One region of the Oerskovia sp. NPDC057915 genome, then DNA from elsewhere that is predicted to be linked to it. Evidence: riboswitches for the same ligand, from Rfam matches in the RefSeq annotation. Region 1 holds a riboswitch; the other holds the start of a gene.
The links. A riboswitch is a leader RNA that binds a small molecule or an ion and turns the genes downstream of it on or off. The one in region 1 is predicted to bind S-adenosylmethionine.
Positions count from the first base shown of each region.

Region 2: another riboswitch for S-adenosylmethionine. It lies ahead of ACFVQ3_RS04995 (aminotransferase class V-fold PLP-dependent enzyme); the one in region 1 lies ahead of ACFVQ3_RS18010 (methylenetetrahydrofolate reductase).

Region 1 is NZ_JBHVOS010000034.1:17,869-32,722, forward strand. Features, by position in the region: gene metE (5-methyltetrahydropteroyltriglutamate--homocysteine S-methyltransferase) at 1-1,941, opposite strand, end outside; gene ACFVQ3_RS18010 (methylenetetrahydrofolate reductase) at 1,962-3,011, opposite strand; SAM riboswitch class I at 3,124-3,226, opposite strand; gene ACFVQ3_RS18015 (TIM-barrel domain-containing protein) at 3,593-5,863, opposite strand; gene ACFVQ3_RS18020 (glycoside hydrolase family 15 protein) at 5,860-7,056, opposite strand; gene ACFVQ3_RS18025 (ABC transporter substrate-binding protein) at 7,171-8,436, opposite strand; gene ACFVQ3_RS18030 (carbohydrate ABC transporter permease) at 8,469-9,362, opposite strand; gene ACFVQ3_RS18035 (carbohydrate ABC transporter permease) at 9,355-10,335, opposite strand; gene ACFVQ3_RS18040 (ROK family protein) at 10,335-11,567, opposite strand; gene ACFVQ3_RS18045 (NYN domain-containing protein) at 11,694-12,905, shown strand; gene ACFVQ3_RS18050 (PQQ-binding-like beta-propeller repeat protein) at 12,949-14,502, shown strand; gene ACFVQ3_RS18055 (lysophospholipid acyltransferase family protein) at 14,684-14,854, shown strand, end outside.
Region 2 is NZ_JBHVOS010000005.1:80,455-95,308, forward strand. Features, by position in the region: gene ACFVQ3_RS04965 (MaoC/PaaZ C-terminal domain-containing protein) at 1-890, shown strand, start outside; gene ACFVQ3_RS04970 (CocE/NonD family hydrolase) at 986-3,160, opposite strand; gene ACFVQ3_RS04975 (peptide MFS transporter) at 3,236-4,729, opposite strand; gene ACFVQ3_RS04980 (GNAT family N-acetyltransferase) at 4,840-5,448, opposite strand; gene ACFVQ3_RS04985 (CsbD family protein) at 5,572-5,748, shown strand; gene ACFVQ3_RS04990 (GNAT family N-acetyltransferase) at 5,821-6,645, opposite strand; gene ACFVQ3_RS04995 (aminotransferase class V-fold PLP-dependent enzyme) at 6,728-8,128, opposite strand; SAM riboswitch class IV at 8,170-8,284, opposite strand; gene ACFVQ3_RS05000 (phosphotransferase enzyme family protein) at 8,319-9,224, opposite strand; SAM riboswitch class I at 9,299-9,391, shown strand; gene ACFVQ3_RS05005 (rhodanese-like domain-containing protein) at 9,398-9,862, shown strand; gene ACFVQ3_RS05010 (O-succinylhomoserine sulfhydrylase) at 9,883-11,145, shown strand; gene ACFVQ3_RS05015 (LLM class flavin-dependent oxidoreductase) at 11,274-12,323, shown strand; gene ACFVQ3_RS05020 (MBL fold metallo-hydrolase) at 12,328-13,179, shown strand; gene ACFVQ3_RS05025 (DUF1345 domain-containing protein) at 13,246-13,917, shown strand; gene ACFVQ3_RS05030 (hypothetical protein) at 13,928-14,209, opposite strand; gene purQ (phosphoribosylformylglycinamidine synthase subunit PurQ) at 14,350-14,854, opposite strand, start outside.

The DNA.
Region 1 (14,854 bases):
GAGGTACGCGGCCTGGTCGTCCTTGCGCAGCGGCAGGAGCTCGCGCAGCGCGGGCTCGTCGACCTGGATGATGCCGATCCCGGCCGCCTCGAGGTCCGCGATCTCGTCGCGCAGCGCCAGGCCCACCTGGTTGGCCGTGTCGCCCAGCGGCTGGTCGTCGCGCACGAACGACCACGCGAGGATCGTGACCGGACCGGTCAGCATGCCCTTGACCGGCTTCTCGGTGAGGGACGCCGTGAACGTCGACCAGTCGACCGTGATCGGGGCCGGACGCGTGACGTCGCCCCACAGAATCGGCGGGCGCACGCAGCGCGAGCCGTAGGACTGGACCCAGCCGTTGGCCGTGACCGCGAACCCGTCGAGGTTCTCCGCGAAGTACTGGACCATGTCGTTGCGCTCGGGCTCGCCGTGCACCAGGACGTCCAGGCCGATCTGCTCCTGGAGCTCGACGACGCGGCGGATCTCGTCCTGCATCGCGGCCGTGTAGTCCGCGTCGGGCAGCTCGCCCTTGGCGTTGAGAGCGCGCGCCCGGCGGATCTCCGGGGTCTGCGGGAACGAGCCGATGGTCGTGGTCGGCAGCAGCGGGAGGTTCAGCTTGGCCTGCTGGGCTGCCGCGCGCTCGGCATAGTCGCCGCGCGAGAAGTCGCCCTCGGTGAGGGCCGCCGCGCGCTCACGCACCGCAGGCACGACGACGCCGCTCGCCACCGCGCGCGAGGCCACCGCGGCGCGGGACGCCTCGAGCTGGTCGGCGACCGCGTCGCGCCCGTCGGTCAGTGCCCGGGCGAGGACCGCGACCTCGCCGACCTTCTGGTCGGCGAACGCGAGCCAGTCGCGCAGACGGGCGTCGATCGAGCCGTTCGTCCAGTCCTCGTCCTCGACGTCGTGCGGGACGTGCAGGAGCGAGGTCGAGGTGCCGACGACGACGGAGCCCGCACCCAGGTCGGACAACCCCTCGACCAGGTCGAGCTTCGCTGCGAGGTCGGCACGCCAGACGTTGTGGCCGTCGATCACGCCCGCGACGACGGTCTTGCCCGCGAGACCCGCGACGGGGCCCGCGGGGACGGCGCCCTTGACGAGGTCGAGCGAGATCGCCTCGACGTCGGTCGCGGCGAGGAGAGCCAGGCCGTCGTGCTCTCCCTGCAGCCCGCCGAACGGTGCGCCGACGAGGATCGCGGGGCGCTCGGTGCCCACCGCGAGCTCGGTCGCGAGCACGCGGTACGCCTCGGTGACCGCGGCGTGGACCTCGGCGGCCGGGACGTCGATCGAGTCGGAGACGAGCGCGGGCTCGTCGAGCTGCACCCACGGTGCTCCGGCCGCGGCCAGGGCGCGCAGCAGCTCGACGTACACGGGCAGGACGTCCGCGAGGCGCGAGAGCGGGCTGAAGCCGGGCGCGCTGTCGTCGGCGGCCTTGGACAGCGCGAGGAACGTGACGGGCCCGACGACGACGGGCCGGGTCACGACGCCCGCGTCCCTGGCCTCGACGAACTGGCGCACGACGCGGTCGTCCGCGAAGCGGAACGGCGTGGTCTCGCTGATCTCGGGGACCAGGTAGTGGTAGTTCGTGTCGAACCACTTTGTCATCTCGAGCGGGGCGTCCTCACCGGCGCCGCGCGCGACCGTGAAGTAGCCCGCGAGGTCCAGCGCGCCGTCGGCGTCGGTGAGCGACGCGAAACGGGACGGGACCGCCCCGAGGAGAGCGACGACGTCGAGCACCTGGTCGTAGTAGGAGAACGAGCCGGGCACGGCGCCCGACGAGGCGTCGAGACCGAGGTCGACGAGACGCCGGGCCGCCGCGACGCGCAGCGCCGAGGCCGTGGCCTCGAGCTCGTCCGCGGTGGTCTTGCCGGCCCAGAAGGACTCGACGGCCTTCTTGAGCTCGCGGCGCGGGCCGATGCGGGGGTAGCCGAGGACGGAACCGGACGGGAACGTGGGTGCACTCATGGTGATTACCTCTGAACTGGTCAGACCGAGGAGCTGCCCAGGGCAGGCTCGGCGGAGGGAAGGGGAGTGCCGGAGACCCACGGCCCGCTGGCCAGGTCGGGGGTGCGGGACGAGACGCTGCTCGCGTCCCCCGCTGCCCCACCGCCGAGGTTGACTCCCTCGAGCAGGTCTAGAGCGGCTTGGTGCTTGTTGAACGTGTAGATGTGGAGGCCGGGCGCGCCGGCCGCGAGGACCTGGCGCGCGAGCTCGACCGAGTGACGGATGCCCAGGGCGTGGCGCGCGGCGGGGTCCTGCTCGGCCTCGAGGGCCTCGACGACGCGCTGCGGTGCCGGGACGCCCGTGAGCTCCTCGACGCGTGCGAGCCGGGCCGGGTCCGTCATGGGCAGCAGGCCCGCGAGGATCGGGATGGTGACGCCGGCGGCGCGCGCCTCGGCGACGAAGTCGACGTACGACGAGGCCTCGTAAAAGAGCTGCGTGATCGCGAAGTCGGCGCCCGCCTGCTGCTTCTGCCACAGCCGGCGGACCTCCTGGGTGCGGCTCGTGCCCGCGGCGAGGTTCCCGTCGGGGAACGTCGCGACCGCGATCGTCAACGGCCGGGCGGCCCCGCGCAGCGCGACGCTCGGGCTCGCGGCGCAGCGTGCGGCCTCGACCTCGCGCAGCAGGGCCACGAGCTCGGTGCTCGACCGCACGCCGTCCTCGGCGGGCCGCCAGTCCGGCTGGTCGCGCGGCGGGTCGCCCCGCAGTGCGAGGAAGCTGCGCACGCCCGCCTCGAGGAAGTCCGTGATGACGTCCTCGACGTCCTCGCGCGAGGCGCCCACGCACGTCAGGTGCGCGATGGGCAGCACGGGCGTGCCGTGCAGGAGCTGGCTGATGACGCGGCGCGAGGTCTCACGGTCCGTGCCGGCCGCGCCGTACGTGACCGACACGAAGTCGGGGGACGTCGCGACCAGACGGCGGGCCGTCTCCCAGAACCTGGGTGCGGCGTCGGGTCGGCGCGGGGGCATGAGCTCGAACGACACCGTGGGTCGCGGTGCCTCGTGACCGAAGTGCCCCAGGTCGACGATGCTCATCGCGCGACCGCCACGAGGGGCGTGCTGGTGACGGCCACGGCGGCCGTGCGGATGGCGCGCGGGACCCCGGTGCGGTGCGGGGGTGCGCAGGAAGATGCCTCGGTCATGAATCGCTCCATCGAACCTGGCTGTAGCACCCGTACCCGCGGGAGGCTTCCGTTGGGGGGTTGCTGCGGTGTCAACGAGCCAGGACTCTCGACCGCTCTGGATGGTGTTGACGATCGTAGGGGGAATCCATGATCTGAGCCAATATCCGCTCGAAGCGTGAGACGGAGGGGTCCGGAGGTGTCTCGCGTCCCGTTCCACCGGCCGTCCACGCGGTCGCAGAGTCGCTTCGTCGGTCCCTGCTGGCGCCCTTCCAACGTACGCCTGTCGGTCGACAGTCGTCGGGTCCTGGCCGACCTCGCCCGTGCGGCGCGGCTTGCCTCGTCTCTCCGTCGGTCGGGCGGGCGCTGCTCCACGACGCGACAAGGGCCCCACCCGTCGTCATGACGGATGGGGCCCTGCTCGCCGCCTCCATGGCGTCGTCGTCCGTGCTGTCGGCCCGGGCGGCCTCCTCAGCCGCCGACCCGACCCGCGGGCTACCGCGCGAAGACCGGCGCCAGCCCCTCCCACGCGGAGGCGCGCACGTACACCGGGATGACGTCGCGCGGGACGGCGCGCGTCACGAGCACCCCGGCCCCGCTGGGCTCGCCCGTGGCGGGCTGCCCCGTCCAGGCGTCGACCCACTCGCCCGCCGGGAGGTACGTGGTCCAGGTGGTCGCGCCCTCCTCGGTCACGGGGTGGACCAGCAGGTCCTCGCCGAGCTGGTACTCGTCGGCGTGCTCCCAGACCTTCTCGTCGTGCGCGTGGTCGACGAACAGCCCACGCATGAGGGGAGCGCCCGTGACGATCGAGTGCCGCGCCTGCTCGGCGAGGTAGGGCACGAGGCGCTCGCGGACCTTCGCGAAGCCCCGGAACACGTCCACGACCTCGGGGTCGTCGTTGGTCTCGGCGACGTACCACGGCGTGCGGTCCCGCAGGGGGCGCTGGTGGTGGTTGAACTCCGAGTGGTACTGCATGACGGGGCTGAACGTCGCGGCCGCGACCCCGCGCAGGTAGAGCTCGGAGCCGGGCACGGGGCCCGAGAACCCGGCGAGGTCCCAGCCCCAGTAGACGATGCCGCAGGCCGAGGCCGTGATGCCCGCGTTCATGGACCAGCGGAACGCCTCCCAGGTCGAGTTCTCGTCGCCCGCCCAGTGCAGGCCGTGGGCCTGCGAACCGGTGAACCCGGCGCGGGAGAACGTCACGGGAGCCTTGCCGTTCCTGCGCAGCAGGTCACCGAACGCGCGGGCGTAGTGCACGGGGTACAGGTTGTTGCCCTCGTCGCCCCGGCGCCCGTCGGCGTACCGGAGCTCGTCGCCCCAGGCGTGCTCGCCGCCGTCGGTCTTGAAGCCGTCGACGTCGAGCTCGCCCACGAGGTACTGGCGGCGCGCGGTCCACCACTCGCGGCCTTCGGGGGTCGACAGGTCGGCCATGAGGGACTGCGGGAACCACCAACCGCGGTTGTGGTAGGCGCTGCCGTCCTCCTCGCGGACCGCGTGCCCGGCCGCGACCATGGCGCGTCCGTCGGCGAGCACCTGGGCCTCGTGCGGGACGTCGGGGCCGAGGTCGTGCTCGGTCTTGAGCAGGGGGATCTGCCACAGGACGACCTTGATGCCCCGGGAGTGGAGCTCGTCGATCATGCCCTTCGGGTCCGGCCAGGCGCCGTCGGCCGGGTACGTGAAGTCGGCGGCTGCGTGCGGGGCGCCGTCGGGGTTGATCGCGTACCGGGCGTCGCGGAAGATCGTGATGCCCTCCTCGTCGCTCCACGCCTCGATCACGACGACGCTCACGGGGACGTCGAGGTCGCGGTGCGCGTCCATCTGGTCCATGACGAGCTGCTGGGTGTTCCACTCGTTGCCCGACGCCCACAGGCCCAGGACCCACGACGGGAGCTCCTCGGCCCGGCCGACCTCGTCGCCGAACGCCTTGAGGACCGCCGTGGGGCTGCCCTCGTAGACGCCGACGTCGAGTGCGGCGTCGTCGCCCAGCGCGGCCTCGACGACGAGCAGGTCGGGCGAGGAGGCGGCGACGTCGTACCAGGTGCGACGCGACGTGCGGACGTGGAAGCCCCAGCCGGAGCCGCCGACGACGTGCGCGAACGGCATCGGCATGTACGTGCGTCCCGTCGCACCCTGCGACTTGTACTGCTCGAACACGACGGCGTCGAGGCTCCTGCCGCGCTGGTCGACGGCGTCGAACCGCTCGCCGAACCCGACCACGTGCTCGGACGCGTCGAGGCGGAACGCGAACCGCACGCGACGTGCGCCGTCCTCGTCGGTCCACCACTCGACCGAGCCGGGGGCGACGAGCGGGTGCAGGTCGGCGGGCACGCCGCCCACGGTCACCCCGCGCGCCCCGGCCGGGGCGGTCGAGGTCCACGTGCCCGCGCTGACCTCGAACCACTCGGTGGCCGCGTCGGCCGTCGAGAAGCGGTAGCGGTAGCGGCGGCCCGCCTCGAGCACCGGGCTCGTGGCGTGCCAGGCGCCGTCGGCCGTGAGCTGGCCCGCCTGGGCCGCGGCGAGGTGACCGTCGCCGCCCGCGAGAGCGGCCGCGTCCGCGGGGGATACGGACCCGGGCGCGGCAGCGAACGTCGTGACCTGCGAGCCGTCGTCCCACTCGCACGTGACGGCGACGTCGGTCGGGGCGTCCTCGACGACGACGCCGAGGCTCACGGAGGTCCCGACCCCGGGGTGCACGGGCAGGCGCTGGTCGGCCGACGCGGCGTAGGGGTGGCCGATGCCGGCGGGACGGTGGATCAGGGTGGTCATGAGTGCTGCTCCGTGTTCGGGTCGGTCGTCAGGATGCCGAGCTCGTCGGCCAGGATCAGGTACATGCCGTGGGACCACAGCAGGGGCAGGGCCACGGGACCCCAGCGCTCGATCCACTCGTCGCGGGAGCCGGGGTGCATCAGGTGGTCGGGGACCTGCTCGGGCATCAGACCGTCGGGTCCGGCCTCCGAGGCGATCCACCGCAGGTGGCGCCACGCCTCGTCGGTCCGGCCCGCGCGGGCGTGGTTCCAGCCCAGGAGCGCGGACAGCAGCAGCCACTGGCCACCGCCGTAGAACACGTCCGCGCGGAAGCGGTGCACGCCGCCGTCGACGTCGAGGTCGCGTGCGACGGCGTCGAGCGTGGCCTCGGCGACCGGGGAGCCGGGCTCCACGAGGCCGAACGGGACCACGCACGCGGCGAGCGACGCGTCGACCGCGTCCGAGCCGAACCACTTCGCGAGGTGCGGCGCGTCGGGGTCGCTCGCGCGGCCCGACGTCATGCCGTCGGCCTGGACGAGCGCGCTGATCGCGTCGGCGACGTCGCGCGCCCGGGTCGAGCGGGCGTCGTCGAGCAGCGGGGAGCCGTCGGCGCACCGGGCGCCCGCGACGGCCAGGAGGCCCGCGCGGACCGGGGCCAGCGTCGACGGGTGACGCTCCTCGACGTGCTCCTCCCACCAGTCGTAGCAGGGGAGCTCCCACGTCGCGAGCAGGTAGTCGACCGCGACGGCCACGGCCTCGCGGTAGGGGTCGAGCGGGCGGTCGTGACGTTCCGCGTGGGTCACGAGCTGCCACAGCCACATGCCGTAGCCGTCGGTCTGGAAGTCCCACCAGGGGTCCTGGCCGTCTGCGCCGTCGAGCCGGAAGCGCGTGGGGAGCAGGTCGGTCAGGGGGAGCTGCTCGCCGCGGTCGGCGCGCGCGAGCAGGTCGGCGACGTGCGCGCCGCGCGAGGTCAGGACGCCGACGGCCCACCGGTGGAACCTGTCGACGGACTCGACGGCGCCGTAGCGGGACATCCCCTCGGCGACGAACGACCCGTCGCGGAACCAGGCGTAGCCCTGGTAGGCGCTGAACGTGGGCGAGGCCGGGTAGGCGCCGGCGGTGTCCTGGTGCTGTGCGATCACCTCCGCGGAGATACGCGCCAGGTCACGCAGGCGGTCGAGGTCTTCTGTCGTCGTGGGGAGGGCGAGGCTCATGGAATTCGTCCTGGTGCTAGGGATGGACGTCCGGCGTGGGCGGGTCGTGGTGCGTGGTCGCGTGGTCCGGGACCCCGCACCACGACCTGCCGGACGGGTGCTGTGCGAGCGGGCTCAGCCGAGGAGCTGGTCGACGCGTGCGGCGGCGTCGGTGAGGGCCTGCTCGACGGTCTTGCGGCCTGCGGCCGCGTTGGACAGCTCCTCGTTGATCGCGTCCTGCATCTCCTGCTGCGCGGCGAGCACGGGCGGGAGGGCGACGGTGTCGAGCGCGTCGATCACGGCCTGGCGGTTCGCGGGCGGCGTCTGCTCGAGGTACGGGGACAGGGCGTCCTCGTCGGCGATCGGCGGGAGCTCCCACGAGCTCGCGAGCCGGGTGTCGACCGCGGTGGGCGAGACCGTGAGGAACTCGGCGAAGTCCTGGGCGGCCTCCTTCTCCTTCGAGGCGGCCGTCACGGCCACCCCGTTGGTGAACAGGGCCGAGGCCTTCGAGGCGTCACCGGGCTCGACGACGATGTCCCAGTCGAGACCCTCGACCTGGGACAGGGCGTCGAACATCCAGATGCCCGAGTGCCACATGCCGAGCTTGCCGGCCGAGAAGAGGTCCTTGTCGAAGTCGGGGGTGCTCGACCCGTCGGCCTCGGTGGGCATGACCGTCCCGGGCTTCGTGACGAGCCAGGTCGCGGCCTTGACGCCCTCGGGGCTGTCGAACGCCGTCGCCGAGCCGTCCTCGGTGAAGAACTGGCCCCCGGCCTGGTCGAGCACCTTGTAGAACTCGTGGAACGTCACGGGCTGGAAGTCGCCGTACACGCCGGCGGCGGTGTCGGTGAGTGCCGTGGCCGCGGCCTGCTCGTCCGCCCACGTCCAGTCGGCCGTGGGGTGCTCGAGCCCGGCGGCGTCGAAGAGCGCCTTGTTGTAGTACAGGACGACGTTGGAGTACGACGACGGGAGCCCGTACTGGGTGCCGTCGTGCGTGAAGGACTCCAGGAGCGTGTCCTTGTAGGGAGCGGCGTCCACGTCCTCGAGCGGCGCCAGGGCGCCCGACTCGGCGTAGGACACGAAGTTCTCGTAGTTGAGGTCCACGACGTCGGCGACGGTCTTCCCGGCGAACGCGGTCTGCAGCTTGGTGAAGTAGTCCGCGTAGGGGATGGTCTCGACCTGGACGTCGACGTCCGGGTTCTCCTTCTCGTAGGCCGCGACGATGGTGTCGAGGTCCTTCTCGTGCCCGTCGTTCGAGGTGAAGTTCATGTAGCGGACGACCGTCTTGCCGTCCGCGCCCGTGGTCGTGGTCGCCGAACCCTGGGCACAGCCCGCGAGCACGGTGACGCCGACGAGCGCGAGCGGGACGAGCGCAGCGGTGCGCCCGTTGAAGCGTGAGGTCATGAGACCTCTCCTTTCGATGGGGGTGCGTACTCCTACTTGAGGCCGGTGTGGGACATGCCGGCGATGATGTGGCGCTGCGCGAACATGTAGACGATCGCGATCGGCAGGATCGAGACGACCGAGCCCGCCATGACGACGTCCCACTGGGTCGTGAACTGGCCCTGGAGCGTCGAGAGGCCCAGGGGGAGCGTCATGAGCTCGGGGGAGCGGATGACGACGAGGGGCCACAGGAAGCTGTTCCAGGAGCCCATGAAGGCGAAGACCGCGAGCGTCGCGAGCGCAGGCTTGACGAGCGGCAGGACGATGAGACCGAAGATCCGCAGGTGGCCTGCGCCGTCGAGCGTCGCGGCCTCGTCGAGCTCGCGGGGCACGCCGTCGACGGCCTGGCGCAGGAGGAAGATGCCGAAGGCCGACGCGATCGACGGGGCGAGGAGCGCGAAGTACGTGTCGTTGAGGTTGAGCCGCGTCATCTGGATGAACAGCGGCACGACGAGGACCTGGAGCGGGATCATGAGCGTCGCCAGGTAGGCCGCGAACACGACGTTCTTGCCCTTGAACCGCAGGCGGCTGAAGCCGTAGGCCGCCATGGACCCCGTGATCATCTGCAGCAGGGTCGCGACGACCGCGACCCCGAACGAGTTCGCGATGATCCGCCAGACCGGCATGGACTCCATGAGGGTGCGGTAGGCGTCGAGCGTCGGGTCCTCGACGATCAGCGACGGGCCGCCCGAGAGCGAGCCGCTCGGTGTGATCGACGTGATGACCGTCCACAGGAACGGGAAGAGCATGATGACGGCGCCGACGACGACGGACGCGTACAGGGCGATGCGTCCGAGGATCTGGCCTGCCGAGCGCCGGGGGCGTCGCAGCGAGGCGGGGGCCGTGGTCGGTGTGACGGGGGCGGTGGGGGCGAGGGTCTCAGGCATGGTTCACCCACTTGCGCTGACCGCGCATCTGGAGCGCGGTGACGATGAGGATCAGGACGAAGAGGATCCAGGACAGTGCGGACGCGTCCCCGGCCCGGCCGTAGCGGAACGTGAGGTCGTAGATCTGGCCGACCACGACCTGGCTCGCGCCGGACGGTCCGCCACCGGTCATCACGTACACCTGGTCGAAGACCTGGAACCCGTTGATGAGCGAGATGACGAGCACGAAGAACGTCGAGGGGGACAGCAGCGGGAACGTGATGTGCCAGAAGCGCTTCCACGCGCCGGCGCCGTCGACCCGGGCGGCCTCCAGCACGTCACCGGGGATCGCCTGGAGCCCGGCGAGCAGGATGACCATGACGAAGCCGAGGTCCTTCCACGCCGAGGCGAGGATCACCGAGGGCATGGCCCACTGCGGGTCCGTCCACCACCCCGGGGCCGTCAGGTCGCTCCCGAAGAGCCCGTTGAGCCCGTCGAGCACCGGCTGGACGAGCTGGTTGACGAGGCCGTTGGACGGGTTGAGGAGCCACTGCCACACGAGGGCCACGACGACCCAGCTCGTGATGACGGGCAGGAAGTAGGCCGCGCGGAAGAACGTGCGGCCCTTGAGCGCCCGGTTGAGGAGCATGGCCAGACCCAGGCCGCCGACGTAGACCAGCGGGAGGTAGCCCAGGATGTAGAAGAGGGTGTTCCCGAGGACCCGCCACGTGTCGCCCGAGGTCAGCAGGTCGGCGTAGTTGTCGAGGCCGACCCACTTCATGGGCGAGACGAGGTTCCAGTCGTGCAGGCTCACCCAGAGCGAGTTCACCATGGGGGCGAGCGTGAACACGACGAGCGGGACGGCGCTGGGGAGCAGGAAGAACAGTACCCACCCCCGGTTGCGCCACCGCGACCGTGAGGACGTTCGCTGTCGCTGCGTGGTCGGGCGCTTCGGCGCGGCCGTCCGTGGCGGCGCCGTGGCGGGGACGGACATCACTGTCTCCTCGTGGGGGTGAGGGCCGGCGTGCTGCCGGCGTCGGTCTGCATGCGGGCGACGACGAGCCGTCCCTGGTCGCCCGACGCGCCCGCGGCGTCGAACGGGGTGGCCAGGACGAGGGCGGCGGCGCCCAGGGCCCACTTGTCGTCGGCCCAGGGCTCGACGACGAACGGGATGGCTCGGCGGGTCGGCAGGAGGTGTGCGCGGAACGTCTTCTCGAAGCCGCTCTGCCAGTGGGACCAGGCACCGATGCCCTCGCCGAGCAGGACGACGAGCTCGGGGTCGAGCAGGTGGACCACGCCTGCGAGCGTGCGTCCGAGCAGGCGTCCGGCCTCGTGGTACAGGTCCCGGGCGCCCTGGTCTCCCGCGTCGGCGCGGGCGACGAGCTCGGCGACCGTCCCGTCGGGGCCGATGACGCCCGCGGCGATCGCGCGGGTACGCAGGGCGTCGTCACCGATGTAGGCCTCGAGGCACCCGTGGTTGCCGCACCCGCAGAGCGGGCCGCCCTCGGTCACGGGGAAGTGGCCGATCTCGCCGGCCCCGCCCGCGGCACCTCGGCGGATGGTGCTGTCGACCACGAGCCCGGAACCGATGCCGCGCCCGATCGTCAGGACGAGGAACGACGCGTGCTCGCGGCCCGTGCCGTACAGGTGCTCGGCGACGGCCAGGGTGTTGACGTCGTTCTCGACGAGGACGGGCACGCCCAGGGTGTGACGCAGCGAGGCGCCGACGGGGACCGCGGTCCAGCCGAGCGTCGGGGCGGTCACGACGCCGGAGTCCTGGGCGTCGACCGACCCGGGGATGCCGATCCCGACACCGAGGACGGGGCCGTCCTCTGCCGCGAGGACGTCGCGCAGGAGGTGCCCGAGGGCGTCGAGGGCGTCGGGGCGGCGGGGGTCGAACGGGTGGGACGACTGCGAGAGCGCCTCGCCGTCGAAACCGACCGACACGATCGCGACGTGGTCGGCCGTGACCTTGGCCCCGATCGCGCGGGGGGCCGGTGCGCTGCTCAGCCCGAGCAGACGGGCGGGCCGTCCACCCTGGCTCGGGACGGTCTCGAGCTCGACCAGGAGGCCCCGCTCGACGAGGTCCTTGGTGATCTGGGTGACCGTGGCGGGGCTGACGCCGAGCTCGCGGGCGATGGCCGCCCGGCTCCGGGGGCCTCGTGTTCCGAGGAGCGCGAGCGTCGCGGCGGCGCCGTGGTCGCTTCGAGCGGTGCTGGTGACCACCGGAAGAACTCCTTTGTTCGGGACTATCTTTAGCCCCAAACTAAGTCCGCATGCCGAGACGTGTCAAACGTGCCGGTCGCCGCGGCGGATGGGCGTTCGGACCGTGCGGGCCATACCCTGGCCGATATGGACACCGAAGAACGTCTGGCCGTCTTCCTCGACTACGACAACCTCGCGCTCGGCGCGCGCGACCACCTGGGCGGGATGACCTTCGACTTCAAGCCGATCGCCGACGCGCTCGCCGCGCGAGGCCGGGTGGTCGTCCGCCGCGCCTACGCCGACTGGTCCTACTTCGACGAGGACCGTCGATCCCTGACCCGCCACCAGGTCGAGCTCATCGAGATGCCCCAGCGCATGGGGGCCTCGCGGAAGAACGCGGCCGACATCAAGATGGTCGTCGACGCGATCGAGATGGCGTTCGAGCGTGAGTACATCTCGACGTTCGTCATGTGTACAGGGGACAGCGACTTCTCGCCGCTCGTGCACAAGCTGCGCGAGCTCAACAAGCGCGTGATCGGGATCGGCGTCGAGAACTCGACGTCCAAGCTCCTGCCCCCGGCGTGCGACGAGTTCCTCTTCTACGACCGCCTCGAGGGCGTCGAGATCCCCGACGAGCCCGTCGAGCGCAAGCGCTCGTCGAACAGCTCGAACCGCAGCACGACCCGCAAGTCGTCGAGCCGCTCGTCGGGCTCGGGCTCGTCGGGCAAGGCTGCGGCCGCCCCCGCACCCGAGGCCGCGACGCCGCCCGCCGCCGACGTCGCACCGGTCGCCGAGAGCGCGCCCGAGCCGACCCCTGCCCCGCTGGACGTCGAGGCAGAGCTCGGGTCCGCCGTCGGGCACGGGGCCTCCTCGACCAACGAGGACGAGGACCTCGCCGTCCTCGTCGCGCAGACCCTCGCCGACCTGTCGAGCTCGTCGAGCGGTGCCGTCGTCGCCTCGACGCTCAAGCGCACGCTGCTGCGCAAGGACCCCACCTTCAGCGAGGCCGACTACGGCTTCCGCAACTTCGGCGAGTTCCTGCGCTACCTCGAGGAGCGTGGCGTCGTGCAGCTCAGCGCGGGCCCCGCGACGGGCGACCCCGAGGTCTCGCTGCCCGAGCGCGGGCACGCCGGGGACGACTTCGCGCTGCTGCGCACCGTCGTCGGCGAGCAGGGCGACTCGGTGCCGCTGTCCGGCCTCAAGAACCAGCTCCGCAAGAAGCGCCCCGACTTCAGCGAGAAGGCGCTCGGCTACCGCAGCTTCCTCCAGTTCTGCAAGGCCGCGCAGACCGCGGGCGCGATCGACCTGCGCTGGGACGACGACGCCGACGACTACCTCGTGTCGGTCGCCACGCGCTGATCCCGCCGTCCGACAGGGCACGCCCGGCCGCTAGGCTCCGGGCGTGCCCTTTCGACGACGAGAGCAACCCCGCCAGATCGCCTTCGAGGCGGTCGACGACCTGGACGACGGCGACGACGCGTTCGCGCCGCGGCCCTCGCGTCCCGGCGCGCCCTCGAGTCGGCCCGCACCCCCGCCCGACGACGTCGCTCCCGCTGCGGCCGTCGGTGCCGGCACGAGCGGTGGTGCGGACGGCAACGCCCCGGTCCTGCGCGACCCGAGGGCGCACCGCCGACGCCTGGTCGTCATCGGCGTGGCCGGTGCCCTCGTGCTCGTGCTCGGCGGACTCACCGCGCTGGACGTGGCCCGCGCACGGCAGGCCGACGCGCTGCTGCGCACCGCGCCGGGCGGGGTCGTCGGGCTGACGCAGCCGCCCGAGGAGACATGGAGCGTCGACTCGGGCGAGACGTGGCCCGTGTTCGTCGACGACCGACTCCTGCTGGGCCTCGAGGAGGGCCTCGTCGCCCACGACCTGTCCACGGGCGAGGTGTCGTGGCGCCGGGAGGAGCTGGCAGGGTTCCTGTGCGGCGCGGGTGGCCCGTCCGCGGTCGTGCCCTCCGAGGCCTCGATCGTCACCTGCCTGGGCGGCGGCGGGCCGGTGGACGCCTTCCCCCGCGAACCGTCCACGACGGTCGCCGTCGTGGGCTCCGACGGCGAGGTGCTCGCCCGACGCGACCTGGACCCGTCGCGCGGAGTCTCCGAGGTCCTGCCCGACGGCGACCTGGTCAGGGCGGTCCGGGACGGCAGCGACCTCGTCATGACGGTCGAGGACGCGCGGACCGGCGAGGCCCGGTGGACGAGGACCGTCCCCCAGGTCGAGCCCGGTGAGGGACCCGCGCCCTGCGAGCTCACGCAAGAGGACGGGTCGACCGTCGAGGACCGGGAGTCCATCTACTTCCTGAGCCTGGCCGGTGTCATCTGGGTCGCGGGGTGCGGCGTGGACGCGTCGCTCTCGGAGCAGGGAGAGGTCCTGAGCAGTGCCGACCAGGGATTCACGCGGTCCCTGCGCGACGGACGGCTCGCCCGGACGTCACGGGACGGCAGGACGACGGACGTCCTGGACAAGGACGGCACGCTGCTCTGGTCCACCCAGGCCGTCGTCACCGAGCCGCTCGCGACGGACGGTACCGCGCCACCCCTCCTGTTCGCGCAGGGCGGCTCAGGGTTCACCGCGATCGACGCGGACGGGCGCGAGCTCTGGTCCTTCGCCCGCTACGCCACCCGGGTCCTCCTCGTGACGAAGGACCTGACCGTCGTGGCGTCCTACCCGGGTGCGGTGGCGATCGACAACGCCACGGGTGAGGAGGTCTGGACGTGGAACGCCTCCGACAGCGGGGGATCGTCGACCAGCGACGTGACCGTGGCCTTCGCCGGCCGCGGTGCGCTGACGGTCGTCGTCGGGGTCGAGCCGGTCGAGAGGACGCGGTGGACCTCGATCGACCTGGCCGACGGCAGTGCGCGGTGGACCACGACGATCCCGGTCGAGGCCTACACGTTCATGGCCGTCGGGGGGCGGCTCATCAGCGCCGCAGACGGGAGGATCACGGCGTTCGGCTGACACGGGCGCGAGGGCGTCGGCTCGAGCGCCCGGGCCTGCCCGTGCGCAACGACCCACGCTCTGTGAAAATCCGTGCACGACCACATGTTCTCCCCGGCGCCCCGGGCACCGACGGGCAGCTCCGTCCCCGTGGTGGGAGCCCGGAGTCGGCCCCGCGTGCACGTCGGTGCACAATGTACGGATGACGTACCGGGTGCTGAAGCTGATCCTGTCGCTCCTGGCCTTCACGCTGCTGAGGCCACGGGTGACCGGCCTCAACAACATCCCCCGCCGCGGACCCGTGATCCTCGCGAGCAACCACCTGTCGTTCGTGGACTCGCTCCTCATCCCCATCGTCGCCCCGCGGCACGTC
Region 2 (14,854 bases), on a different contig from region 1:
TGGCGTCGTCGGGCCGGATCGCCGTGACGCGCTCCCCCGTGGGACGCGTCCTGCCCGGGCCGCGCGACGTCGTCCTGCCGGACGTCGTCTACCGCGTCGCCGACGTCCCGACCGCGGGCGTGACCGAGCACCTGACCGCGTACCAGCGGCTGATCGGCGAGCGCGTCGACGACACCCTGCCCGCGGGGTACCTGCACGTGCTCGCGTTCCCGCTCGCGACCGCGCTCATGGTCCGCGGCGACTTCCCGCTGCCGCTGCTGGGCCTGGTGCACGTGTCGAACGCGGTCTCGGTGCACCGGCCCGTGCGGGTCGGCCACGTGCTCGAGGTGCGCGCGACCGCCGAGAACCTGCGCGCTCACCGGCGCGGGGTCCAGGTGGACCTCGTGACCGAGGTGAGCACGGACGGCGAGCTCGCGTACCGGGGCGCCTCGACGTACCTGGCCAAGGGGTTCCGGCTGCCGTCGTCGGAGGGGTCGACCGCCCCGCGGACCGACGACGGGCCCCGCGAGGACTTCGTGCCGCCGCTGCCGACGGCGCGCTGGGAGCTCGGCGGCGGGATCGGTCGCGCGTACGGCGCGATCTCCGGCGACCGCAACCCGATCCACACCTCGGTCCTGGGCGCCAAGGCGTTCGGCTTCCCGCGGACCATCGCGCACGGCATGTACACGGCCGCCCGAGCGCTGGCCGAGGTCGGCGCCGCACGCGGCGACGCGTACGACTGGACGGTCGAGTTCGAGAAGCCGGTCCTGATCCCCGGCACGGTCCAGGTGGCGATCACCCGCGAGCCCGACGCCGGAGCGCACCCGGGTCGGGACGCGGGGTTCACGTACGTGGGCTGGAACGGGAAGAGCGGCAGGCGCCACTTCAGCGGGACGGTCACGCCGCGCTGAGCGCTCGTGCGGGAGCCGCAGCGGCTGCCGAGAAGTGAGCAGATGCCCCTGATCGGGTCAGATCAGGGGCATCTGCTCGCTACTCGGCAGGACGGTCACCCCGCGGTGCGCCGGATGCTGCGCCGCCACCGGCGTTCGAACACCACGTCCTGGCCGTCGCGCGCCACGACCTCGTCGTCGGTGTGGAAGTGCTCGGCGTCGCACGTGATCTCCGAGCGCGTCACGATGCTCGCGTCCCACGCGAGGTCGGCCGGCGTGGCACCAGGCCGACGCAGCCGCACGCTCCAGTCCGAGCGCGTACGCGCGCTCAGCGGGTCACGCCCGATCCAGTACCGCTCGAGCGCGTCCTCGGTGAACTCCAGACCGTCGGGGTAGATGCGGGTCCCGCCGTAGCGCGGGTCGACCTCCAGGAGCCACTCGTCGGGTGCGACGTCGCGCACGACGCGCCGCTCGGGTCGCTGGTCCGCGGTCTCCGGGTAGACGACGCCCAGCGGGGGCGCCTGCTCGGGCTCCCCGAAGGTGACGACCGGGTGGCCACCAGGAGCCGCGCCGTCGTGCAGCGGGAGCTCGAGCGAGCTGCCCGCGGGCGCGACCGCGAGCGCCGCCCCGCCCGGCTGCGGCCACACCCACGGCCAGTACGCGGAGGAGACCGCGAGCCGGAGCCGGTGCCCGGGCGCGAGCGCGTACCCGGTTCCGCTGAGCTCGAACGTCACGTCGTGCGTCGCGCCGGGTTCCCAGGGCACGACGAGGTCGCGCCCCTCACGGGCCGACAGGTTGAGCACGCCACGCGTCACGAGCGTCGAGGAGCCGTCCGGCCCCACGTCGCACAGGCGCGCCACGACCTGGCCCTTGTCGCCCGCGCACGACAGGCGCAGACGGACGCGGGCCCGGCCCAGGATCTCGAGTCGCTGCGTGAGCGGGGCCGAGTCGAAGCACACGGACCGCCCGTCCTCCTCGCGCTGGTCGGGCGGCAGGTCCGCGTCGTTGCCGAACGGGAAGAAGCGTCCCGCGTCGATCCCGGTGTGCTGGGGAGAGTCCACGAGGCACGACGGCGGCACGTCCGCCGGGGCGGTCTGCCGGCCGCCCGCCGGGCTCGGGCGGGCGGGCAGGTGCGTGACGAGCGGCGCGGTCGTGCGCAGCACGGTGGCGGCCGCCGCGTCGTCGGTGTCGTCCGGTCCACCCGGCGCTCCGGCGAGCGGGAGGACCGTCGGCCGGACGTGCGGTGACGGCCACCGCTCCTCCCCGACCCAGCGTCCGGGCAGCTCGTCGTAGACCGTGGCGGGCGGCACCGAATCGGTGACCCACGCACGCAGCGCCGGTTCGTCGAGGGCTCCCGTGTCCTCGTCCTTGAGGAACTGGTCCCACCAGCGCAGCGTCTCCTGGAGGAAGCCGATCGACGGTCCGGGTGGCAGGCCGCGGTCGGGGTACTGGTGCGACCACGGACCGACGATGCCGCGGACCGGACCGCCCAGGGAGCGGTCTCCGTCCGCCGTCGTGTCGCCCGCGGCCACGAGCCGCAGGACCGTGTCGCGGTACGGGTCGTTCCACCCGCCGACCGCGAGCACCGCGGCCTTGATCGCCGAGTAGTCCTCGATCACGCTGCCGTGGCGCCAGTAGTCGTCGCGCGTCTGGTGGTCGAGCCAGGTGTGGACGAACGGCTGGGTGTGCTCGAGCCGGTCGAGCCACTGCTCCTTCCACCGGTCGCCCACGACGGCCGGGTCCGGGGGCCGGGAGCAGAACGCGAGCATGGTCGCGGCCCAGGCGTGCATGTCGACCGCGAGGACCGACCCGCCCGTGTAGTGGACGTCGTTGTCGTAGCGGTCGTCGGTCGAGCACACCGTGACGATCGCCCGGAGCGCCTCGGGTGCGAGGGCCGCGACCTGGAGGGCGTTGAACCCTCCCCACGAGATCCCGAACATCCCGACCCTGCCGCTGCACCACTCCTGCGCCGCGAGCCACTCGACGACCGCGACGCCGTCGGCCAGCTCGGTCGGCGAGTACTCGTCGTCCTGGTGGCCGTCGGAGTTCCCGCTGCCGCGGATGTCGACACGCACCGACCCGTACCCGTGGCCCGCGTAGTACGGGTGGCGCTGCGCGTCGCGCGGGGCGGTCCAGTCGGACAGGCGGTAGGGCAGGTACTCCAGGACCGCGGGGACGGGCGTGGGGTCGACAGGTCGCCACACGCGCGCCGCGAGGCGCGTCCCGTCGGCGAGGGGTATCCAGTGGTCCTCGACCGTCGTCTCGAACGGGAGCTCGGTCACGTACCGCATGGTGGTTCCTCCGGTGCTGGGTGGTGCGGGTGGTGCGGGTGGTCCCGGTCGTGCCGGTGGTTCCGGTCTCGCGTGTCAGTGCACGGGGTGCATGGTCCGCTTCATCCAGGGCGACAGGACCAGGACGACGACCGCGACGAGCACGGCCACGGCCCCGTTGAGCGTGAAGTAGAGGCCGTCGGGGATCTCGCCGTAGAACCGGACGGTCTGCGCCTGGATGCCGTTCGCGAGCGCGATCGACAGGAACCACACGGCCATCGACTGGCTCGAGAACGCCGCCGGGGCGAGCTTGGTCGTCGCGGACAGGCCCGTCGTCTGGAGCAGGACGTCGCCGAGGCCCAGCAGCAGGAGCGAGGCCAGGAGCCACCACACGGCGATCTTCCAGTCGCCGCTCTGCCCGGTCACCGCGGGCACGAGGATCAGGTAGGACAGCCCGCCGAGGAGCGCGCCGATCGCGATCTTCTTGGACGCGTGCGGCTGCCGCGGTCCGAGCCACGTCCACAGGGCCGCGACCACGGGCGCGACGAGCACCTCGACGCCACCGAGGAACGAGCTGAACCACGCAGCGGGGGCCTCCCACCCGAAGATCGTGCGCTCGACGTGCTGGTCGGCCAGCAGGATCAGGACGCTGTACGCCTGAAAGAGCACGAAGTTGAACGCGACCGACGCGAACCACAGCACCAGGAACGGCCGCAGCCGGCCGCGCTCCTCCCCCGTCACGCGCGGGCTGCGGAACATCACCGTGAAGTAGACGATCGGCGCGGCCATCGCGACCACGGTCAGCGCGTCGACGACACCCGCGATGCTGAGCCGCCCCACGAGCGCCAGCCCGACGGCGAGGACCACCACCCCGGCCGCGACCCCACCCAGGATCCACAGGGTCCGGCGCATCACGGCCGGCGGCAGGGGCGCCTCGGGGCCGCGTCCGTGCCCGGGGACGTGCCTGCGGCCCACGACGTACTGGACCACTCCCGCGGTCATGCCGATCGCGGCGGCCGAGAAGCCCCAGTGCCACCCGACGTCGGCGCCGAGCCACCCCGTGACCAGGGGGCCGAAGAACGCGCCCACGTTGATGCCCATGTAGTAGAGCGCGAAGCCCGCGTCGCGCCGCTCGTCGGTGGTCGAGTAGAGCTTGCCCACGAGCGTCGACACGTTGGGCTTGAGCAGGCCCGTACCCAGGCTGATGAGGACCAGCCCGAGCCACGTCGAGAGCTCGGCCGGGATCGCCATGGTGTAGTGCCCGCACGCGATGAGGATGCCGCCCCACAGGACCGCTCGGTACGACCCGAGGACACGGTCCGCGATCCACCCTCCGCCGACCGAGACCAGGTAGACCATGGTCCCGTAGCCGGCGGCGATCGAGGCTGCGGGGCCCGCGTCCATGCCGAGCCCGTCCTCCGCGACCGACGCGGTGAAGAACAGGACGAGGATCGCCTGCATCCCGAGGAAGGAGAACCGCTCCCAGACCTCGAGGCCGAACAGGGTCGAGAGCCCTCGGGGGTGCCCGAAGAAGGCTCGGTCGTCCGGGTCGACCGTGGGGCCTGCCGGTCGTGCGTCCTCGGTCGTCAACAGCCCTCCAGCGGTCGGTCAGCCCGTCGCAGGTCCGCGGAGGCATCCTTCCAACCTAAGGAGGATCGGGCGAAGAGGCCACAGGGGCGTCCCTGGCCGGCCCGTCGTCGTCATCGTCGCGCCGGCCCCGGGCGCAGCAGACGGTCCAGCAGCCCGTCGCGGACCCCCGGCCACTCGTCCGCGAGGATCGAGAAGTAGGCCGAGTCCCCGCGCGACCCGTCGGGCGCGACCCGGTGGCTGCGCAGCACGCCCTCCGGCACCGCACCGAGGCGCCGGATCGCCGCGATCGAGCGGGTGTTGCGCGCGTCGGCCCGCAGCGCCACGCGCTCGACGTCGAGCACCTCGAACGCGTGCCGCAGCACGAGGAGCTTGCACGCCGGGTTGGTCACGCCGCCCCACCACGGCCGGCCGTAGTACGTCCACCCGAGCTCGACGCGCCGCTGCGCAGGCGACCACTCGTAGAGCGACGTGCTCCCTCGGACCTCCGCGGCGCCGTCGGGCCCGGGACTCCCCTGCCCGACGACGGCCCACGCCAACCGTCCGGGCGTCGCCACCGCATCGCGCACGAGGGCGACCACGTCTGCCGCGCTGCGCGGCACGGGGGTCGACATCCCGGCCCACATCGCGTCGTCGACGAGACCCGCCAGGGCGGGCGCATGCTCCTCGGCGAGCGGCTCGAGGCGCAGCCCGAACCCTTCCAGGACGACGTCGTTCTCCATACGGGCATCCTGCCCGACCACTTGTGAAGGTCTCGTGGAACGCCCGTCACCCGAGATGCGAGTGCCCCGGTCCCCTGCCTACGGTCGTCAGGAAGCAGCCACCACCACCGAGGGAGGAACCCCATGGGACTGGGAGACAAGATCAAGCACGGTGCCGAAGAGGCCGAGGGCAAGATCAAGGAAGGTGCCGGGAAGCTCACCGGGAACGAGCGCCTCGAGGCCGAGGGGCACGCCGACCAGGCGAAGGCCAACGTGAAGCAGGCCGGCGACGACGTCAAGGACGCCTTCAAGAAGGACTGACGCCCCGACGAAGACCGCCCCGGGACCCTTGCGGGTCCCGGGGCGGTGCTGTGGACAGGGTGGACGAGAAGGTCAGAGTGCGATGACCGGGGGCAGGTCGGGGACCGCAGCGAGGTCAGGCACGGCGAGGATGCCGTGCGCATCTCCCCCGAACGACTCCTCGCCGACGGGCGGCACCACCGTGAGCACCGGCGGCCCCACGGGGACCCCGGGACCGGGCGCCCCGGCGTCGGGCTCCCCGGCGTCGGTCAGCCCGACCGGTCCGAGCACGGGCACGATGCGCGGGCTCGCGATCCGGTCGAGCAGGCCGAGCTCGACGCCCGCCCACTCGTGCGCCAGGATCGAGAAGCACACCGAGTCGGCCCGGGTCCCGTCAGGAGCCGTGCGATGACCACGCATGACGCCCTCCTCGTACGCGCCGAGGCGACGCATCGCGGCGAGCGAGCGAGCGTTGCGCGCGTCCACCCGGAATCCCACGCGGTGCACGTCCCACGACTCGAACGCATGTCGGAGCAGCAACCATTTCGAGACGGGGTTGACGAGGCTCCCCCACGTGGAACGGGCGTAGAAGGTCCGCCCGATCTCCACGCGCCTGTCGTCGAGCGACAGGTCACGGAAAGCGGTGCTCCCCACCACGAGACCCGAGCCCGCGTCGACGACGGCGAAGGCCGTCAGCGCGCGGGTGGCGCGGGTGTCCTCGATGAAGTTCACCATCCCGACCTCCCCCTCGGGGAGGGTCGTACTCATGCCTGCCCACATCGACGGATCGACGATCTGGGCCAGCGCACCGGCGTGCGCGACAGCCAGGGGTTCGAGGCGGAACCCGTGGCCTTCAAGGTGGACATCGTGCTGCACAGCGCAAATCAGAACACACGCAGGCGTCGCCGCCAAGACCACGGAGCGGTCGTTCGTGAACGACCGGGTGACGCCCCGGTGAACGTTGCGGTCCAGGCAACGTCTTCGCAGGTCAGAGGGCCCCTCAGGCGGGGGCCGGCCCGCAGCCCACGGCGGCCGTGATGTAGCCCGCAGCGGCCGTCGCGAAGAGTCCCGAGAGGCCCGCGACCTGCAGGAGCGGGCGAGGGTCGTCGCTCACCACCCAGCAGCCGTCCACGACCTCGTAGCGGGTCTTGGCCCCCTCGGTCACCCAGGTGCGCAGCGCGGTGAGCAGGCGCTCGATCTCCTCACCCGTGGTGCCGACCCCGATCGACGCCCGGATCGCCCCGGCCGGGAAACCCAGCCGGGCCAGGAGCGGGTGCGCGCAGAAGCGGCCGTCACGCACGCCGATGCCGTGCTCGGCCGACAGGTAGGCCGCGACGAGCCCTGCGTCGGAGCCGTCGACCGAGAACGTCACGACGCCCACCGGGTCGACCGCGTCGGCCCAGGCCCGCACGACGCGCACGCCGTCGATCGCCTCCAGGCCTTCGACGAGGCGGGCCCGCAGCTCGGTCTCGTGCGCGACGAGCGCACCCGGCTCGAGAGCCGCGAGCGCGTCGCACGCGGAGGCCAGCGCGACCGCGCCGATCACGTTGGGCGACCCGGCCTCGTGCCGCGCCGGGGCGCTCTGCCACGAGGTGCCGTCGAGGGTCACGTTGCGCACCGCGCCACCACCGGCGAGGTAGGGCGTGCCGGTGTCGAGCCAGTCGCGGCGACCCACGAGAGCGCCCGCGCCGAACGGCGCGTACGTCTTGTGCCCCGAGAACGCGACGTAGTCCACGTCGCTCGCGGCGAGCGAGACGCCCCGGTGCGGGACGAGCTGGGCACCGTCGAGCAGGACGCGGGCCCCGGCGTCGTGCGCCGCGGCCACGACCTCGGCGAGCGGCAGCGACTCGCCCGTGACGTTCGAGGCGCCCGTGACCGCGACGAGCGCGTACGGGAAGCGGGCGAGCTCGGTGCGCAGGCCCGACAGGGTCTCGGCGACCGTCGCGCCACCGACGAGGACCGTCGCGCCGCCCGTGCGCTGCCAGGGCAGGAGGTTCGCGTGGTGCTCGACGTCGAGGACGAGCACGCGGCCCGGCGACCCGTCCGCCTGGGCCGGGACGCAGCCCGCGAGGAGGTTGAGGGAGTCCGTGGTGTTGCGCGTGACGATCGTGACGTCGTCCTCGCGCGCGCCGACGAACGAGCCGATGGTCTGGCGGGCGGCCTCGTAGAGGGCCGTCGACACCTGCGACAGGTAGCCCGCGCCGCGGTGCACGCTCGCGTACAGCGGCAGGACCTCGTTGACCCGGTCGGCCACGACCTGGAGCGCCGGGGCCGAGGCCGCGACGTCGAGGTTCGCGTACGGGACGCTGCGCCCGTCGACGAGGGGGACCAGGGTGTCGCTGCCCACGACGGGCAGCACGGCACACGAGGTGGGTGCTTCGATGACTGCGTGTGCGCTCATGGCACGTCCTCCAGTGGTCGTCGGAGTACGCCGTGCCGGCCCCTCCGCGCTTGCCCCCCTCCAGATAGAGAGGGACCTGGTCGTCACCCGGGGCACCCCACCGCGGAGGAGGGTTGCCGGCCAGCAAACCGGGGTTTTGCGCTGGCACTCATGACCTGGTGTCCAGGATGGTCGAGGCGCGCGGAGCGTGTCAACCGGTGGGCACCGCGTCTCGGATGGTGGTCAGGGCGGTCTGTCGGACGGGCTGGACCGGCGAGTCGGAGGACGAGTCCGCGAGCGCCCTGGCCCTCCGCGCGTCGGCCCGGTACATGGCCGCGTGCTCCCGGAAGTCTGCCCGTCCCGTCGCGGACGCCCGCTCGTCGGTGAAGGCAGCGAGCTCGTCGAGCCGCGCGACCATGACCGTCAGGACCTCGCGGCGCGAGTACGGCATCCCGTACGCGGAGACCAGGGCGTCGAGCCGCGCCAGCCGGTTCAGCCGCCCGACGGCGTCGGCCCCGTCCGCGTCCGAGGCGTCCGCCACGAGAGGCGCGAGCCGGTAGCCGAGGTAGGCCAGGTCCCAGATCCGGGGGCCCGGGCTCGCGGTGTCGAAGTCGATGAGCCCGGCCACCGCGCCGTCGCGGAAGACCAGGTTGTACGGGGCGACGTCGTTGTGGCACACGACCTCGGCGGGCTCGTGCGGCGGGGTCTGCCACATCAGGGCCGAGGGGGCGGCACCGGCAGAGCTCTCGGGGGCCGTGGCCGTGGCCGTGGCCGCGAGGAACCCGACGCTCGCGTCGTGCACGCGCCGCAGGAGCGCGCCCGCGCCCCGGAGCACCGACTCGTCCCAGACCCACAGGGGCAGCGGGTAGTTCGCGACGTCGCCGGCGAGGAAGGACAGGACCTCGCGACCCTGGTCGTCGACACCCAGCGGTTCGGGCACCTCGGTGACGCCCTGCGCCCGCAGGTGCCGCAGGAGCGCCTGGACCGTCGGCGTCCAGGGCCCCGCGGTCCGGCGGACGGTGTCGCCGCTGCGCACTACGGTCGTCGAGTTCCCGCCGACCAGGGGCTCCTCGGTCTGGTCCGGCGTCTCGCGGTCCGGTGTCGGGAGGTGGCTCATGCGCAGGAACCTAGCCCGACCACCCTGCGAGACACCTGTTCTTTTCCGTGGTCACGGTGGCGTACGATCCGACGCAACCATCCAGAGCGGCTGAGTGACTTGGCACGATGACGCCGCAGCAACCCCCCGGTGACGGGCGAGGGTGCTACCGCCACGACCGATGGAGGATCACCATGAGTGCCCCCGACCGCGCGACCGCTGCCCCGGTCCCCGACGCCCGGCCCGCCGACGGCTACGCCGGCGACATCACGCCCCAGCAGGCCTGGGCCCTTCTGCAGAGCGACCCGAGCGCCGTCCTCGTGGACGTCCGTACCGACGCCGAGTGGCGCTTCGTGGGTGTCCCCGACCTGTCGTCGACCGGCCGTGAGCCCGTCCTGACCCAGTGGGTCGACGTCGCGGGCCGCCCCAACCCGGCGTTCGTCACCGACCTCACCGCGGCCGGGCTGACCCCCGAGGTCCCGGTCGTCTTCCTGTGCCGCTCGGGAGCCCGCTCGATCGGCGCGGCCCGGGCCGCGACAGCCGCGGGCCTGGGTCCCGCGTACAACGTTCTCGAGGGCTTCGAGGGAGCGCTCGACGGCGGTGGCCACCGCGGGTCCGACGGCTGGCGCGCAGCCGGGCTCCCTTGGACGCAGTCGTGAGCGCCGCGACCGGGGACGGCGTGCTGCGCATCCCCGCCGGCATCCCCGGCGGCTCGGGTCGCGGCCCGCTCCCCCGCTCGGTCCGCCCCGACACGCTCGCGGTACGCGGCGGCCACGCCCGCACGAGCTTCGAGGAGACGAGCGAGGCGCTCTTCCTCACGCAGGGTTACGTGTACGGGAGCGCAGCCGAGGCCGAGGCGGCGTTCACGGGCGAGGTCGACCGCTTCATCTACTCGCGCTACGGCAACCCGACCGTGCACACGTTCGAGGAGCGGCTGCGCCTCATCGAGGGCGCAGAGGCCTGCTACGCGACGGCGTCGGGCATGTCCGCGGTGTTCACGTCCCTCGCGGCCCTGGTCGGTTCGGGCTCGCGCATCGTCGCGGCCCGAGCCCTGTTCGGCTCGTCGCTCGTGATCTTCGACGAGATCTTCGCCAAGTGGGGCGTGCGCACCGACTACGTCGACGGGCACGTCCTCTCGCAGTGGGAGGAGGCGCTGTCGACCCCCGCGGACGTCGTCTTCTTCGAGACCCCGTCCAACCCCATGCAGGACGTGATCGACGTCCGCCGCGTGAGCGACCTCGCGCACGCCGCAGGCGCCGTCGTCGTGCTCGACAACGTGTTCGCGACCCCCGTGCTGCAGAAGCCGCTCGAGCTCGGGGCGGACGTCGTCGTGTACTCGGCGACGAAGCACATCGACGGCCAGGGCCGCGTGCTGGGCGGCGCGATCCTGGGCTCCGAGGAGTACGTCAAGGGCCCCGTCCAGACCTTCATCCGCAACACCGGTCCCTCGCTCAGCGCGTTCAACGCGTGGGTCCTGGTCAAGGGGCTCGAGACGCTGTCCGTGCGTGTCAAGGCGCAGAACGCCGCGGCGTTCCAGGTCGCGACGGCCCTCGAGGACCTGCCCGGCATCACGGCCGTGCGCTACCCGTTCCTGGCCTCGCACCCGCAGGTCGAGCTCGCCAAGGCCCAGCAGAGCGGCGGCGGGACGGTCGTGACGTTCAACCTCGACGTGCCCGGCGCCGACGACCCGCACACCGACCCCGAGCTCCTCAAGAAGCGCACGTTCCAGTTCCTCGACGCCCTGCGGGTCGTGGACATCTCGAACAACCTGGGCGACGCCAAGTCGCTCGTCACGCACCCGGCGACCACGACGCACCGCAAGCTGGGCCCTGAGGGGCGTGCCGCCGTCGGGATCGCGGAGACGACCGTGCGCCTGTCGATCGGCCTCGAGGACCCGCTCGACCTGATCGAGGACGTCGAGCAGGCGCTCGCCGCACGCTAGGCCGTCACCGGCACCGCTGGGTGCGGGGTGGCTGTCGTCGGACCGAGCGATCGGCGACGACCACCCCGCACCCAGCGACACGACGGGGCCAGGAATACCCCGGCCGTATCCCGGGGTTGCACCTGGCGATGACTACCTCGCCGCGCCTCTCCGTCCTCGACCTCGTCCCCGTCCGTTCGGGACAGTCCAGCTCCCAGGCCATCGCCGCCTCCCTGGACCTCGTGCGCCTCGCCGACCGGCTCGGCTTCACGCGCTACTGGTTCGCCGAGCACCACAACATGCCCGCGGTCGCCGCGTCCGCCCCGCCCGTCATGATCTCGGCGGCCGCCGCGGTGACCGACCGCATCCGTGTCGGGTCGGGAGGTGTCATGCTCCCGAACCACGCGCCGCTCGTCGTCGCCGAGCAGTTCGCGGTCCTGGAGGCCATGGCCCCGGGGCGCATCGACCTGGGGATCGGGCGCGCGCCCGGCAGCGACCCCGTCGTCACGGCGCTGCTCCGCAGCAGCGGTCCCACGTCGGACGTCGACCGCTTCCCCCAGCACGTCCAGGACATCCGCTCGCTCATGAGCGCCGAAGGGGCGTCGGTGCGCCTCACGACCGGCCAGGTCTACGACGTCCACGCGACCCCGGCCGCCGAGTCGGTGCCGACCGTGTGGCTGCTCGGGTCGAGCGACTACTCGGCGCGCCTCGCCGCAGAGCTCGGGATGCCGTACGTGTTCGCCAACCACTTCTCGGGCGCCGGCATCGACGAGATCCTCGCGCTGTACCGCGAGGGCTACCGTCCGTCGCCCGAGCACCCGACGCCGGAGACCTTCCTGACGGTCAACGTGTCGGTCGCCCCGACGCTCGACGAGGCCCGTGCCCGCGCGCTGCCGCAGGCCCGCATGATGGCGCGCCTGCGCTCGGGCAAGCCGCTCGGTGCGCAGGAGACGGTCGAGGACGCCGCGTCCACGCCGCTCGACGGGCTCACGTCGCAGATGGCCGACGAGATGCTCGACCGCTGGATCGTCGACGAGCCCCAGGCCGCGGCCCGCCGCGTGCGCGAGCTGGCCGCGCGGCACGGCGTCGACGAGGTCATGGTCGTGCCCGTCGCGGGCTCGCGCGCCGACGAGTCCCTCGACGCGACGCCCGGTCGCACGCAGACCATCGAGCTCCTCGCGGGCGCGCTCGGCGACTGACCACGTGACACCGCCGAGCGACGACCGCACCGGACCGCCCGCCGACGCGACGTCGTCGGGCGGTCCGGTGCGCGTCACGGGCCTGGCCTCGGTCCTGCTCGCTCCCAACCCCGGCCCCATGACGCTCGACGGGACCAGGTCCTACGTCCTGGCCGCGCCGGGGGCGGGCACGCGCGTGGTCGTCGACCCCGGGCCCGACGACGTCGCGCACCTCACCGCCCTGGCCGCCGGTCCGCGCGTCGAGGTCGTCCTGATCACGCACCGCCACGCGGACCACACCGCAGGGGCGGCACGCTTCGCCGAGCTCACGGGCGCGCCGGTCCGAGCCGCCGACCCGGCGCACTGCCACCCGGCCGGTTCCCGCGAGGCGCCCCCGCTGCACGACGGCGAGACGATCCGCGCGGCCGGCCTGCGGATCAAGGTCCTCGCGACGCCCGGGCACACGGGCGACTCGACGAGCTTCCACCTCCCCGACGACGGACCGCACGGCAGCGTGCTCACGGGGGACACGATCCTCGGCCGTGGGACCACGGTCCTCTCCGAGCCCGACGGCTCGCTGCGCGACTACCTCGCGAGCCTCGACCTGCTCGGGTCGCTCGGCGCCGCGACGGTCCTGCCCGCGCACGGCCCGCACCTGGCCGACCTGTCCACCGTGGTGCACGCCTACCGCGAGCACCGGGCGGGACGGCTCGCCCAGGTGCGCGAGGCGCTCGGAGACCGGGCGGTCGACGCGGTGACGGAGGCGCTCGTCGACGACGTGACCGCCGCGGTCTACGGCGACGTCGCCCCCGGCGTGCTCCCCGCGGCGCGGCAGAGCGTCCGGGCCCAGCTCCGGTACCTCGCCGAGGACGCGTAGCGACCGGACCTCCGGGACCCGGTCGGCCGACGCGCCGGGCCGCGCGGCCGGTGGTTGACTGACCGCGTGACGCCCTCCCGCCCGGACCTGCCCTCCGGCCCCGTCCCCCGCGACCGGCTCGGCGCCGGCCCCGGGTGGCGCCTGGCCGCCGGGGCGCTGGTCGGGGTGGCGGTCGGGACCTGGATCGGCTCGCAGGGCTACCCGCGGTTCGCGGTCCTCGCAGGGTGGAGCGTCGCGGCCCTGCTGTTCGTCACCTGGACCTGGGTCGTCGTCGCGCCCATGGACGCCCGCGTGACCGCGAGCCACGCCACGCGCGAGGAACCGTCACGACGGGTGGCGCACCTGTTCATCCTCGCCGCGTCGGTCGTGAGCCTCGTCGGGGTCGGCCTCCTCCTGCTGGCCTCGCCCGACGACAAGACGGAGCAGGCCCTCACCGCGGTGTTCGCCGTGGGGAGCGTCGCGATCTCGTGGGCAGCGGTCCACACCCTGTTCGGCCTGGCCTACGCGCGGCAGTACTACACGGGCCCTGATGGCGGGATCGACTTCAACCAGGCCGAGCCGCCCCGGTACCTCGACTTCATGTACGTCGCGTTCACGGTGGGGATGAGCTTCGCGATCTCCGACACCGACGTGACGTCGGGCGCGATCCGCCGGACGGCGCTGGGCCACGCCCTGCTGTCCTACCTGTTCGGGACCGTGATCATCGGCGCCGTCGTCAACCTGGTCGCGGGGCTCTGACCCCGCCGGCTCACCGGCCCCGGCGGGTCAGGAGGGTCGACACGAGCGCGGCGACCGCCGCGACCGCCGTGACGAGGAAGAGCGCGAGGGCGACCCTCAGCGGGGTGTACAGGATGCGCTCGGTCATCTCGCCCGTCGGGCCGAACCAGCCCCAGTCCACGACCACGGCCTCGATGCGCGAGCCGATCACGCCCACTCGGCCCGGCGCGGCGGCGAGCATCCCCGTCACCCACGCGACGCAGTCGATCACGTGGGCGCCGAACACGGAGGAACCGGACAAGAGGGTGAGCACCGGACCAGGGTAGCGGGTCGGGCGGCCCGGCAGCGGGTGATGTCCGGGCCAGGTACGACACTGCCCGACGGCGGCGCTCACCTCGGGAGGTGAGCGCCGCCGTCGGGCAGTGCGTGCGTCGCGCGGGGGCGACGGGGCTCTCAGGCCTGGACGAGCGTGCTCAGCACCGAGGTGAAGAAGCCCAGGCCGTCCGTGCCCGCGCGCGGGCCGGACTCGTTCGCGGGGCCGAAGCCGGCCTCGACCGCGTGCTCGGGGTGCGGCATGAGGCCCACGACGTTGCCCGCCGCGTTCGAGATGCCTGCGATGTTGCGGCGCGACCCGTTCGGGTTCCAGCCCTCGTAGCGGAAGACGACGCGACCCTCGGCCTCGAGCTCGTCGAGCGTACGCTCGTCGGCGACGAACTGGCCGTCCTGGTTCTTGAGCGGCACCGTGATGCGCTGGCCCGCGGTGTAGTCGCGCGTCCAGGCGGTGTCGGCGTTCTCGACGACCATGGTCTGCTCGCGGCAGATGAACGCGAGGTGGTCGTTCTTGATCATCGAGCCGGGCAGCAGGTGCGCCTCGGTGAGGATCTGGAAGCCGTTGCAGATGCCCAGGACGGGCAGGCCGCCCGTGGCCGCGTCGACGAGCGAGTCCATGACGGGCGCG